Regions from separate parts of the Streptomyces sp. NPDC089424 genome, predicted to be linked through region 1. Evidence: riboswitches for the same ligand, from Rfam matches in the RefSeq annotation. Region 1 holds a riboswitch; the other holds the start of a gene.
The links. A riboswitch is a leader RNA that binds a small molecule or an ion and turns the genes downstream of it on or off. The one in region 1 is predicted to bind thiamine pyrophosphate.
Positions count from the first base shown of each region.

Region 2: linked by a shared signal. The riboswitch ahead of ACIP2X_RS18455 (thiamine ABC transporter substrate binding subunit) and the one ahead of thiO (glycine oxidase ThiO) in region 1 are both predicted to bind thiamine pyrophosphate.

Region 1 covers NZ_JBIVHU010000005.1:377,803-384,425, reverse strand. Annotated here, with positions in the region: gene ACIP2X_RS24300 (deoxyribonuclease IV) at 1-524, opposite strand, end outside; gene pknB (Stk1 family PASTA domain-containing Ser/Thr kinase) at 559-2,484, opposite strand; gene ACIP2X_RS24290 (thiazole synthase) at 2,603-3,400, opposite strand; gene thiS (sulfur carrier protein ThiS) at 3,403-3,603, opposite strand; gene thiO (glycine oxidase ThiO) at 3,600-4,766, opposite strand; TPP riboswitch at 4,763-4,875, opposite strand; gene ACIP2X_RS24275 (hypothetical protein) at 4,928-5,266, shown strand; gene ACIP2X_RS24270 (NAD(P)/FAD-dependent oxidoreductase) at 5,386-6,549, shown strand.
Region 2 covers NZ_JBIVHU010000003.1:754,962-761,584, reverse strand. Annotated here, with positions in the region: gene ACIP2X_RS18475 (LAETG motif-containing sortase-dependent surface protein) at 1-318, shown strand, start outside; gene ACIP2X_RS18470 (hypothetical protein) at 435-599, opposite strand; gene ACIP2X_RS18465 (ABC transporter ATP-binding protein) at 621-1,652, opposite strand; gene ACIP2X_RS18460 (ABC transporter permease) at 1,652-3,316, opposite strand; gene ACIP2X_RS18455 (thiamine ABC transporter substrate binding subunit) at 3,292-4,371, opposite strand; TPP riboswitch at 4,452-4,557, opposite strand; gene rlmN (23S rRNA (adenine(2503)-C(2))-methyltransferase RlmN) at 4,579-5,685, opposite strand; gene ACIP2X_RS18445 (amphi-Trp domain-containing protein) at 6,508-6,623, shown strand, end outside.

The DNA of each region.
Region 1 (6,623 bases):
TCGAAGTACGGCCCGAAGTCCCAGGTGCGTGAGCACAGCGAGGCGCCCTGGCCGGCCGTGGACTCCAGCAGGACGTAGGGGTCGTCGTCGGTGAGCTCGTCGAGCAGCGGCAGCAGGTACTCCCGCACCTGGCGCAGTGCCACCGACCGCTCCCGGCCGCCGGTCGCGCTTCCGGTGTGCACGACCACGCCGAGCGCGCCGATCGCCCGCCCGCGCCGCACCGAGTGCCGCAGCGACCGTACCGACAGCTCGGCGGTGGCCTCCGTGTGCGAGCCGAAGTTGATCAGGTACGGCGCGTGCACGTAGGCCGGGATCGACTCCTCGGCGCACGCCGCGCGGAACGCCTCGTCCTGCCGCGGGTCACCGGCCGGCGTGGCCCAGCCGCGCGGGTTGGCGACGAAGACCTGCACGGCCTCGGCCTTCAGGTCGTGGGCGTAGGTGAGGCCCACGGAGTGCAGGCCGCCGGCGACGGGGACGTGCCCGCCGACGGGGTTGCGGGAGGGGCCGGGGTGCTGACTCTTCACCCGTTCAGGGTGTCACGCGCCCCGAGCGCCCCCGTCAGCGGATCTGGAGCGTGATCGTCGACCCCTTGGGCGCGGTCTCGCCGCCCTTCACGGACTGCTTGCGCACCGTGTCGCCGAACAGGCCGAGCAGGCCGCGGTCCTCCTCGACCTCGAAACCGGCGCTCTCCAGCTCGCGCTTGGCCTCGTCCACGCCGGCGCCCACCACGTCCGGGACCTCGATCATCTCGGGGCCCTTGGAGAGCGTCAGCGTCACCGTGTCGCCCTCGGCGGCCTCGCCGCCGGGGCCCGGGTCCTGCCGGGCGACCTGACCCGCCTCGTGCTCGGAGTTGATCCGCTCCGCGGCGACGCGCACCTTCAGGCCCGCCTCCAGCAGCTGCTCCCTGGCCTCGCCCGGCCCGCTGCCGGTGACGTCCGGGATGTCGACGGGCGCGCCCTTGCTGACGGTGAGCGCGATCGCCGTGCCGGCCCGCGTCTCGGTGTCCGTCGCCGGGTCCGAGCTGATCACGAAGCCCCGCGGGACGTCCTCGCTGAACTCGCGGGTCACCATGCCCGGCTCCAGACCGCCGTCCTTGAGGACGGTGCGTGCCTTGTCCAGCCGGTAGCCCGAGAGGTCGGGCACCTTCACCGTCTCGGGGCCGTCGGAGACCGTCAGCGTCACGGAGTCGTTGTGCCGGATCCGGGCGCCCGGCGCCGGGTCGGTGCTGATCACCGTGCCCCGCTTCACCGTGTCGCTGTAGGCGTGCTCGACCTGCCCGACCTCCAGGCCGGCGTCCGCGAGCCGGTCCTCGGCCTGCGCCTCGGTCTTCGCCAGCAGCGGCGGGACCTCGGTGAACTGGCCGGAGTTGATGTACCAGACGCCCACGCCGAGGCCCAGTGCCAGCAGCACCGAGGCGACGAGCGTGACGAGCGTGCGCCGGGGGCGGGGCCGGCGGCGCGGGGTGTCCAGGGGCGCCGACTCCAGCCGGCTGGTCCTGTTGTACCGGGACTCGTCGTCGTCCTCGTTCACCGGCAGCTGCCGCAGCGCGGTCAGCGCGCGCGGGATGACGCTCGTCCGGTCGTCGGCGTTGTCGTGCTCCGCGGCCACCGCCTGCGGGGGCACCACGTCGAGCGCCTCGGCGCCGAGCGCGGCCCGCGCCTCACGGACCCGGGCGAGCAGCGCCACGGCGTCGTACGGGCGCAGGTCCGGCATGCGGGCGGTCGCCGCGGCGACCAGTTCGTCCAGCTCGTACGCCAGTCCGGGCACGGCCGCCGAGGGCGGCGGGACGTCCTCGTGCACATGCCGGTAGAGCACCTGGGCGGGGGAGTCCCCCGTGTGCGGCTTGCCGCCGGTCAGCATCTCGTAGAGCACCACGCCGCAGGCGTAGACGTCGACGCGGGGATCGGCGCTGCCGTGCTCGATCTGCTCGGGGGCGAGGTAGGAGACGGTGCCGAGGACCGACCCGGTGGTCTGGGTGACCGTGTCCACGGACCGCACGAGTCCGAAGTCGGCGACCTTGACCCGGCCGTCGTCCCCTATGAGGACGTTCTCCGGCTTCATGTCCCGGTGCACGAACCCGGCGCGGTGGGCGGCGCCCAGCGCGGCCAGGACCGGCTCCAGGATGTCCAGCGCGGCCCGTGGCTGGAGCGCGCCGCGCTCACGCAGCACGTCCCGCAGGGTGCACCCGGAGACGTACTCCATGGCCAGGTAGACGTACGACCCGTCCGCCCCCTGGTCGAACACCTGGACGACGTTGGGGTGGGCGAGCCGGGCCACCGACTTGGCCTCGCGGATGAAGCGCTCGACGAACGAGCCGTCGGCGGCCAGGGTCGGATGCATCACCTTGAGCGCGAGAACGCGGTCGAGGCGGGTGTCCACGGCTCGGTAGACCGTGGCCATCCCGCCGACCGCGATCCGCGCGTCGACGCGGTAACGGCCGTCGAGCAGTTGCCCGACCAGAGGGTCTTGAAGGGTCGTGTCCACGCAGGCGAGTGTACGAGCCGTCACCGACACCGCTCGCCGCTTCGCGTGGCATCGGGGCGGTACTGCAGCGGACCTGTGACGTGTCCGACGCGCCCGCCCCCGGCCACGTGGTAGGGGATCACCCGAAGGCGGGCCGCTCCGGATCCAGCGCGGCCATCCCCGCCACGGGCGAGGAGGCCTCCGCGAAGTGCCGCCGGGGGATGCGCCCCGCGCGCCGGGCCAGCCGCCCCGCCTCGACGGCGCCGCGCATCGCGGCGGCCATCAGCACGGGTTCCTGCGCCCGGGTCACGGCTGAGGCGAGCATCACACCCGCGCACCCCAGCTCCATCGCGAACGCCGCGTCGGAAGCCGTACCGGCCCCGGCGTCCAGGATCACCGGCACGCGCGCGTGCTCGACGATCAGCTGGAAGTTGTGCGGGTTGCGGATGCCGAGCCCGGAACCGATCGGCGAGCCGAGCGGCATGATCGCGGCACACCCCACGTCCTCGAGCCTGCGCGCCAGCACGGGGTCGTCGTTGGTGTACGGCAGCACCGTGAACCCGTCGTCGACCAGTGTCTCCGCGGCGTCCAGCAGCTCGATCGGGTCCGGCAGCAGGGTGCGCTCGTCGGCGATGACCTCCAGCTTGACCAGGTCGGTGCCGAGCGCCTCACGCGCGAGACGGGCGGTCAGCACGGCCTCACCGGCCGTGAAGCAGCCGGCCGTGTTGGGCAGCACCCGGATGCCGAGCCTGTCCAGCACCGACAGCACGGAGCCGTGCACATCGGGGTTGACGCGCCGCATCGCGACGGTGGTCAGCTCGGTCCCGGAGGCGACCAGCGCGCGCTCCAGCACGTCCAGGCTGGGCGCGCCCCCGGTGCCCATGATCAGCCGCGAGGTGAAGGTCGTGCCCCCGAGGACAAAGGGATCGTCGGCCATGGTCAGCCTCCTTGGACGGCGGTGAGGACCTCGACACGGTCACCCTCGGAGAGGGGCGTGACGGGCCACTGCGCGCGCGGGACGACGGTTTCGTTGAGGGCGGCCGCCACACCGGAGGGCGCCGCGGTCAGACTGCGGACAAGGGCGTCGAGAGCGGTGCCGTCGGTGATCCGGCGGGGCTCCCCGTTGACGGAGATGATCATGCGGGCTGCTCCGTGAGTGCGGCGCTGAAGCGCTTCGGCGTGAAGGGGCGGGCCTCGTCCGGGAGTTCACCCGTGGTCAGGACGTGTGCCATGACGTCACCGGTGACCGGGGTGAGCAGGACGCCGTTGCGGTGGTGGCCCGTGGCCAGCAGCAGGCCGTCGAGTCCGGTCGGGCCGAGCAGGGGCGCGTTGTCGGGCGAGGCGGGGCGCAGACCCGCGCGGGTCTCCGTCAGGGGCAACTCGGTCAGGCCGGGGATCAGCTCGTGCGCGTCGCGCAGCAGCTCGTAGACGCCCCCGGCGGTGACCGTGGTGTCCCAGCCCATTTCCTCGCTGGTGGCGCCGACGACCAGCTCGCCGCTCTCACGCGGCACCAGGTACACATGGCTCCCGCGCACCATCGCGCGCACGGTGCGGCTCAGGAACGGCGCGTGCGCCGGTGGCACGGTCAGCCGCAGGACCTGTCCCTTCACCGGCCGCACCGGCGGCACCACGGCGTCGGGCACCCCCGCCAGCCGCCCGCTGAGACTCCCGGCGGCCAGCACCACCCGCCCGGCGGCCACCTCGGTCCCCGCGCGCGTGACGACGCCCGCCGCCCGCTCCCGGACGACCAGCAGCCGCTCCGCCCACTCCCGGTGGAAGACCACGCCCGCCCGCTCACAGGCGGTCACCAGGGCGGCGGCGAGCCGTCGCGGGTCGATCTGGTGGTCGCCGTCCACCCGCAGCCCGCCGCGCACACCCGGTGCGAGCATCGGCTCCAGGCGGCGGCAGTCCCGGCCCGACAACCACTCGGACTCCAGCCCGGACCGCTGTTGCAGGGCATGCAGTTCGCGCAGGTGGGCGCGGTCGTCGGCGTCCAGCGCGACGGCAAGCGTGCCGCACCGGCGGTAGCCGAGGTCCTGCCCGGTGAACTCGGTGAGCTCGGCCGCGAAGTCCGGATAGCGGCGGGCCGAGGCGAGGTTCAGGCCGAGCAGGGTCTGCTCGCCGTAGTGGAGTTCCGTGACGGCGGCCAGCATGCCGGCCGCCACCTGGGCGGCGCCGCCGCCGGGTTCGGGGTCCAGCACGGCGGTGGCGAGTCCGCGCTGCGCGGCCCGCCAGGCCGTGACCAGGCCGATGATTCCGCCCCCGATGACGAGGACGTCTGACGTACGTGCGGAGGACGACACGGGCTTCAGCCCCTCCCTTCGCCGGCATGACCCGGATCAGGTTCGTACGGTCGGAGGCCGGCCAGCCTCCCTCTCAGCCCGGTACGTCCGGGCTCCCGCGAGTGCTCTACGGTGGCCACCCTAGCTCTTGCCCGTACGCCTCTGTAAGGGAGCCTCCCGGCATGCCCCGCTCTCTGGACGGCCTCGTCCTCGCCCCCGTCGCCGACCAGGCCCCGGGACAGGTGGGGACGCGCACCCGGTTCACGTACCACGAGCAGGACGGCGAGATCCGGGCCGAGTACGCCGGCGGGGACGTCGTCCGGGGCTATCTGGTCGGCACCCGCGAGGGCGACCGGCTGGACTTCCGGTACGTGCAGCTCAAGCGGGACGGGACGACGTCCTCGGGGCACTGCGTCTCGACGGTCGTGGAACTGCCCGACGGGCGGGTGCGGCTGGAGGAGAGCTGGGAGTGGGAGTCGCAGCCGGGCAGCGGGACGAGCGTGGTCGAGCAGATCCGCTAGCGGTGTGCAGAAGGCCACGGGGCCTCCCTCTTACTGACAAACTGTCAGTTGTCTATGGTGATCAGGTGAGCGAGCAGACGAGGGCACAGGCGCGGCGCGTGGTCGTCGTGGGCGCGGGCATGGCCGGGGTGCAGACCGCGGTCGCCCTGCGGGAACAGGGATTCACCGGCACCGTGACGCTGATCGGCGCCGAGCCGCACCAGCCGTACGACCGGCCGCCGCTGTCCAAGGCGGTCCTGCTCGGCAAGGCCGAGGGCTCCGCCTTCGACGTCGACTTCGAGGCGCTGGGCATCGAGCTGCACCTGGGGCGCGAGGTGACCGGCGTCCGCCTCGCCGACCAGGAGCTGGACACCGGGTCCGGGCCGGTGCCCTACGACGTGCTGGTCCTCGCCACCGGCGCCGAGCCCGTCACCCTGCCGGGCGCGGAGGGTGTCCCGGGCGTGCATCTGCTGCGCACCCTGGACGACGCCGAGCGGCTGCGGCCCGTGCTCGCCCGGCAGCACGACATCGTGGTCGTCGGCGCGGGCTGGATCGGCGCGGAGTTCGCCACCGCCGCCCGGGAGGCCGGCTGCGCGGTGACCGTCGTCGAGGCCGCCGAACGCCCGCTCGCCGGAGCGCTGCCCGCCGAGGTGGCCGCGCCGATGAGCGCCTGGTACGCCGACAGCGGCGCGGTGCTGCGCACCCACGCGCGCGTGCTGCGCGTCGAGCCCGGCGCCGTCGTCCTGGACGACGGCTCGCGGGTCCCCGCCGGCGCCGTCGTGGTCGGCATCGGCGCCCGGCCCGCCACGCGCTGGCTGGCCGGCTCCGGCATCGAGCTCGGCTGGTACGGCGAGGTCGTGGCCGACGACCACCTGCGCACCTCGGCACCGGACGTCTACGCGGTCGGCGACTGCGCGTCCTTCCCCTCGGGGCGCTACGGCGAGCGGCTGATGGTGCACCACTGGGACAACGCCCTGCAGGGCCCCCGCACGGTCGCGGCGAACGTCATCGGCGAGGCGCCGGAGGTCTACGACCCGGTGCCGTACTTCTGGTCCGAGCAGTTCGGGCGGTTCGTGCAGTACGTCGGGCACCACGCGCCCGCCGACGCCGTCGTGTGGCGCGGTGACCCCGCCGGGCCCGCCTGGTCGGTGTGCTGGCTGCGCGAGGGCCGGCTGGCCGCGCTGCTCGCGGTGGGCCGCCCGCGGGACCTGGCGCAGGGCAGGCGGCTGATCGAGGCCGGGACCGTCATGGACCCGGAGCTGCTGGCCGACCCGGCACGCCCCCTGAAGGCGGCCACGGCGTAACGCGTCGTCGCAGGTGAGCGGGGTCGGTGGGCGGGGCTGACTTCCGACTGTCGGTGGAGGATGGCAGGCTTGTT
Region 2 (6,623 bases), on a different contig from region 1:
ACCCCGGCCACGGCCTGCACCACCGAGGACACCCCGAAGCCGACCCCGTCGGAGACGGCTCCGGAGCCCTCGGACACCCCCTCGACCCCGGCCGAGTCCGACAGCCCGGCCCCGACGCCCTCCGAGGACGGCAGCACCCCGCCCGCGGACGCCCCGAGCAACGCCCCCTCCCCCGCGGTCGGTGACTCCAACCTCGCCGAGACCGGCGCCAACTCCAGCACCGGCATGATCGCCGGCATCGCGGCGGCCCTGGTCGTCGTCGGTGGCGGAGCGGTCTTCCTCGGCATGCGCCGCCGTGGGGCGAACAGCAACCGCTGATCCCTCGCGCACGGTGTGCACCACGATGGCCCGTCCCCTTCACGGGGGCGGGCCATCCGCCTTCTCAGGACCGGCCGCTCCCTGTGCCCTACCGGCCCACCTCCCGCGCGGGCCCCTCAACCGACCGTCGCCTTCTCCGCGTGCAACTCCCGCCCGGTGTCGGTCGCGTGCAGACGGATGCTCCTGCCCGCCCCGCGCAACTCCCGCACCGCGTCGTGCGGCATCGTCCGCCGCGCGAACCGCACGACCTCCAGCCACTCGTCGATCGCATCAGCCGCCACCTCGGGCGCCGCACCCTACGATCAGCCGGATCGGCCGAGCACCACGACGTCCGCCGCGTCGAACTCGACGCCCACGCTCCCGCCCACCTCGGGCGCGTCCCGCAGCGCACAGGCCGCCTCCAACCGCGGCGCGCCGTCCATCGGTTGCAGGTGTACGGCGACATGCGTGCCCTTGAACGTCCGCGCGGCCACCGTGCACCGCAGCCCGGCGTCGGGGGCGACGAGGCGCACTCCGGCGGGCCGTACGAGCACGGTCCGCGCCCCCTGCTCCGCACCCTCCGGCACCGGCAGCTTCCCCCACACCGTGTCGGCGGCCTGCGCGCTCACCGTCGCCGCGGTGACGTTCTCGAAGCCCAGGAAACGCGCCACGAACTCGTCCGCGGGCCGTTGCCAGACCTCGAGCGGCGTACCGGACTGGGCGATGCGCCCGTCCCGCATGACCACCACCCGGTCGGCCAGCGCGAAGGCCTCCCCCTGGTCGTGGGTCACCGCGAGCACGGTCGTCCCCAACCGGCCGAACAGCTCCCGCAGTTCCACCACGAGCCGCTCCCGCAGCGACCGGTCCAGCTGGCCGAGCGGCTCGTCCAGCATGAGCAGCCGGGGCCGGGGCGCCAGCGCCCGGGCCAGCGCCACCCGCTGCTGCTCACCTCCGGACAGAGCGGCGACCGCCCGGCGTTCGGCGCCCGGCAGCCCCACCAGGTCGAGCAACTCCGCCACCCGCACCTGCTGCTGGGCCCTGGGCGTCCCGTGCATGCGCAGCCCGAAGGCCACGTTGCCGCCCACGTCCCGCTGCGGGAAGAGCTGGTGGTCCTGGAACATCAGCCCGACGCCCCGCTGATGCGCGGGCACCCCGGACTGGTCGCGGCCGTCGAGCACCACCCGCCCGGCGTCCAGCGGTTGCAGCCCCGCGACGGCCCGCAGCAACGTCGACTTTCCGCTGCCGCTCGGCCCGAGCACGCACACCACCTCGTGCTCGGCCACCTCCAGTCCGACGCCGTCCAGCACGGGCCGGGCGCCGAACCGCACGGTCGCGTTCTCCAGGCCGAGCAGCATCAGAACTCCCCCGTCCGGTCGGTCCGCAGCCGCTCAAGCACCAGCAGGGCCACCGCGCACACCACCATCAGAATCGTCGAAAGGGCCATCGCCTGCCCGTAGTTGAGATCGCCCGGCCGCCCCAGCAGCCGCGCCACGGCGACCGGCAGCGTCGGGTTGTCCGGCCGCGCGATGAAGACCGTCGCCCCGAACTCCCCGAGCGACACGGCGAAGGCGAACCCTGCCGCCACCAGCAGCGCCCGCCGCACCATCGGCAGATCCACCGCACGCCAGGCCCGCCACGGCGACGCCCCGAGCACCGCCGCGGCCTCCCGCAACCGCACGTCCACCGCCCGCAGCACCGGCAGCATGGTCCGCACGACGAACGGCACCCCGACCAGCGCCTGCGCCAGCGGCACCAGGATCCAGGAGGCACGCAGGTTCAGCGGAGGCTCGTCGAGCGCGATCAGGAAGCCGAACCCGACCGTCACCGCGGACACGCCCAGCGGCAGCATCAGCAGCGCGTCGAAGCCGCGCACGAACCGCCCCGCGTCGCGCCGGGTCAGCGCCACCGCGGCGAGCCCTCCGACCAGTACGGCGATCGCGGTGGCGACGACCGCGTACGACAGCGAGTTGCCGATCGCGTCGATCGGCGGGACGAGGAAGGTGCCGCCGTCCTCACTGGTCAGCGCCCGGTAGTAGCCGAAGCCCGGCGCGTCGAGGGAACGCTGCACCAGCACGGCGAGCGGCAGCAGGATCAGCAGGGCGACGACGGCAAGGACACCGGCTGCCAGTGCCCACTGCCCGGTCCCGCGCGGCCGGCGCGCGGTCACGGACGCGTCCACCAGCCGCAGGGTGCTCTCCCGCCGCCGTACGGTCCAGGCGTGCACGGCGAGCACCGCGCCCACCGCCGCGAACTGGACCATCGTCAGCACGGCGGCGGTGGCGAGGTCGAAGACCTCCGTGGTCTGCCGGTAGATCTCCACTTCGAGGGTGGCGAAGGTGGGCCCTCCGAGGATCTGCACCACGCCGAAGGAGGTGAAGGTGAACAGGAAGACCATCAGCGCGGCGGCGGCCACGGCAGGTCCGAGCGCCGGCAGGGTCACGCTCCGCCAGGCGCCGAGGCGTGAGGCGCCGAGCACACGCGCGGCCTCCTCCTGGCGCGGGTCCAGCTGCGCCCAGAGCCCGCCGACCGTCCGTACGACGACCGCGTAGTTGAAGAAGACGTGCGCGAGCAGGATCGCCCACACGGTGGAGTCCAGCCGTACGCCCCACAGGTCGTCCAGCAGCCCGCCGCGCCCCACCAGCGCCAGGAACGCCGTGCCGACCACGACCGTCGGCAGCACGAACGGCACGGTCACGACCGCCCGCAGCACCTGCTTGCCGGGGAAGTCGAGCCGGGCGAACACATAGGCGCCCGGCAGCGCGATCAGCAGCGTCAGCGCGGTCGAGACGAGCGCCTGCCAGGTGGTGAACCACAGCACGTGCCGGATGTCGGACTGGGCCAGCACGTCGGCGAGCCGCCCGAACTGCCAGGTCCCGTCGGTCTTCAGCCCGCGCCCGACGATCGCGGCGACGGGATAGGCGAAGAAGACCGCGAAGAACGCGACGGGCAGGGCGAGGAGCCCGAGCCGCGCCGCGTTCCCGCGCGCCTTGGCGGCTACTTGAGTACGAGCGACGTCCACGCCTTGACCCACTCGTCACGGTTTTCGGCGATCTTCGCCGGGTCCATGGTCTGGGGATCCTCGGCCTGCGGGCCGAACTTCACGAACTCCTGCGGCACCTGGGCGGCCTCCCGCACCGGGTAGACGAACATGTTGAGCGGCATGTCGTCCTGGAACTCCTTGGTGAGCATGAAGTCCAGGAGCGCCTTGCCGCCCTCGGGGTTCTTCGCGTTGCTCAGCAGCCCCGCGTACTCGACCTGCCGGAAGCAGGTGCCCATGGCGACGCCGGTCGGCGCGGTCTTGGGCTTCGGGTCGGCGAAGAGGACCTCGGCGGGCGGGGAGGAGGCGTAGGACACGACCAGCGGCCGGTCGCCGCCCGCCTTCCTGCCGCCCGCGGAGCCCGAGAACTCCTCGTTGTAGGCCTGCTCCCAGCCGTCGACGACCTTCACGCCGTTGGCCTTGAGCTTCTTCCAGTAGTCCACCCAGCCGTCGTCGCCGTACTCCGCGGCGGTGCCGAGCAGGAAGCCGAGACCGGGCGAGGAGGTGGACGCGTTCTCGGTGACGAGGAGGTTCTTGTACGCCGGGTCGGCCAGGTCGTCGAGGGTCTTCGGCGGGTCCAGCTTGCGCTCGCTGAACCAGGCCTTGTCGTAGTTGACGCAGATGTCGCCGGTGTCGACGGGAGTGACCCGGTGCTTGTCCTTGTCCGCCCAGTACTCGGCCAGGACCATGTCGCCGCCCTTCGCCCGGTACGGCTGGAAGAGCCCGTTGTCGAGCGCGCGCGACAGCAGGGTGTTGTCGACACCGAAGAGGACGTCGCCCTGCGGGTTGTCCTTGGTCAGGACGGCCTTGTTGACGGCCTGACCGGCGTCGCCGTCCTTGAGGACCTTGACCTCGTAGCCGGACTGCTTCTCGAACGAGGCGATCACGCTCTTCGACACGACCCACGAGTCGTGGCTGACGAGGGTGACCGTCTTGGAGTCCGCGCCCTCGCCGCCGGACTCCGAGGACCCGCACGCGGACAGCGTGACGAGGCCCAGCCCGATGACGGCGGCGGTCAACTTCGTGGTGTGGCTCACTGATTTTCCTCCTGGCTGACCAGGAAGAGACGCGGCCCTGCCCGGGGACCTGGAACGGGTTCCCGGGCAGGGCGCAACAGCTTGAGTGACGACCGATCTCCCTACCCAGAATGACCTGGGCGAGGTTCAGAGGGTCTGCGGACTGTCCCGCACTCTCAGCGCTGTGGCGCTCCCCTGCCGGAATATGAAGATGTGTACGGCGTCAGACTACCGCTCGGTGGCGGCGAGCTGACCACACGCCCCGTCGATCTCCTGGCCGCGGGTGTCCCGGATCGTCACCGGCACCCCATGGGCGGCGATGGCCTCGACGAACGCCTTCTCGTCCTCGGGCCGGGACGCGGTCCACTTGGAGCCCGGAGTCGGGTTCAGCGGGATGAGGTTGACGTGCACGGGCTTGCCCTTGAGCAGCCGGCCGAGCCGGTCACCGCGCCAGGCCTGGTCGTTGATGTCCCGGATCAGCGCGTACTCGATGGACAGCCGCCGACCCGACTTCTGGACGTAGTCGAACCCGGCGTCCAGCACCTCGCGCACCTTCCAGCGGGTGTTGACCGGCACCAGCGTGTCGCGCAGCTCGTCGTCGGGGGCGTGCAGCGAGATGGCAAGACGGCACTTGAAGCCCTCGTCGGCGAAGCGGTGGATCGCCGGCACCAGTCCGACCGTCGAGACGGTGATCCCTCGCTGCGACAGACCCAGCCCGTCCGGCTCGGGGTCGGTCAGCGCCCGGATGGCCCCGACGACCCGCTTGTAGTTGGCCAGGGGCTCGCCCATGCCCATGAAGACGATGTTCGACAGCCGCGAGGGCCCGCCGGGCACCTCACCGTCGCGCAGCGCCCGCATGCCGTCCACGATCTGGTGGACGATCTCCGCGGTGGACAGATTGCGGTCGAGTCCCGCCTGCCCGGTGGCGCAGAACGGACAGTTCATCCCGCACCCGGCCTGTGAGCTGATGCACATCGTCACCCGGTCCGGGTACCGCATCAGCACGGACTCCACGAGCGTCCCGTCGAACAGCCGCCACAGCGTCTTACGGGTGGTGCCCTCGTCCGTCGACAGATGCCGCACGACGGTCATCAGCTCCGGCAGCAACGCCTCCCGCAGCTTGCCGCGCGACCCGGCGGGGATGTCGGTCCACTGCTCCGGCTCGTGCGCGTACCGCGCGAAGTAGTGCTGCGAGAGCTGCTTGGCACGAAACGGCTTCTCACCGATCTCGGCAACGGCGTCCTTGCGCTCCGCAGGCGTGAGATCGGCAAGATGCCGCGGCGGCTTCTTGGCTCCGCGCGGGGCGACGAATGTGAGTTCTCCGGGCTTAGGCATGGCCCCACCAGTGTCGCAGATCCACTTGAGTGACCTACGGCTGCCGCTACGACCGTCGTTAGTAGCCGCCACCGGTCGCACCGAGGGGCTCTGGCCACTTGATGTACAGCCAGCAGAACTGACCGGGCTCGCTCACAGCGCGCCGGTCAGCATCATCCGACGCACACGACAGCGTCACACCACCAGTTCGGAAGGTGGTTCTTCGCTGAATGCCCGTCAGGCGAGCAGGCTGAAGGCCGGGATCAGTCCGCCAGCGGGGTCAGAGGGTCCGGTCGGGACAACGCCTCGGACAGCGGCAGCCCATCTCTTGCGGCGACGGTCCGACGGACCCGCAGTTCGGCTCGTGTCCGCGGGCGATACTTGGGTTCCTTGCCACACCCGCAAGGCGACATCCCCTCGTAGCGCAGCCCTTCACCCAGCACCGCAGCCACCACAGACCAGCCGCGGACATCGCGCCTGGGCGGCGGAGCGAAGTCATGACCAGCGCAAATGAGGGGCTGAGAGCAGTTCGGGCACACGTGCTCTCGCTCCGGATACACATGCCGCTTGAAGCTGACACGGCACGAGACACACGCGTAGTGCAGCTTGTAGGAGGTCATGGCGTAGAAGCACACGCGGGCACCGTACCGAGGCGCCCTGCAAGGGGACCACTCGTTTCCGGCGGCCGAGAGTCCACCGTCAGAAACGGTGTCTTAGCCATGGCCTACACCCGGTGCCGCAGCCGCCGACCGCCCCGGCGCTTCCGCGCTCGGGTGGGCCCGCCCTGTGCAGCAGGTCAGAATGGGACTTACGTGGCTTATTGCTTCAAATGGGAGGTCACCCATGAAGGATCTCAAGTTTGAGCAGAAGCGCTCACTGTCACGCGAGGAGGCCGCCGACCAGCTCACGGCACTCGCGGAGGCACTGAGGGAAGGCGGGGACGCCGAACTGGAACTCAG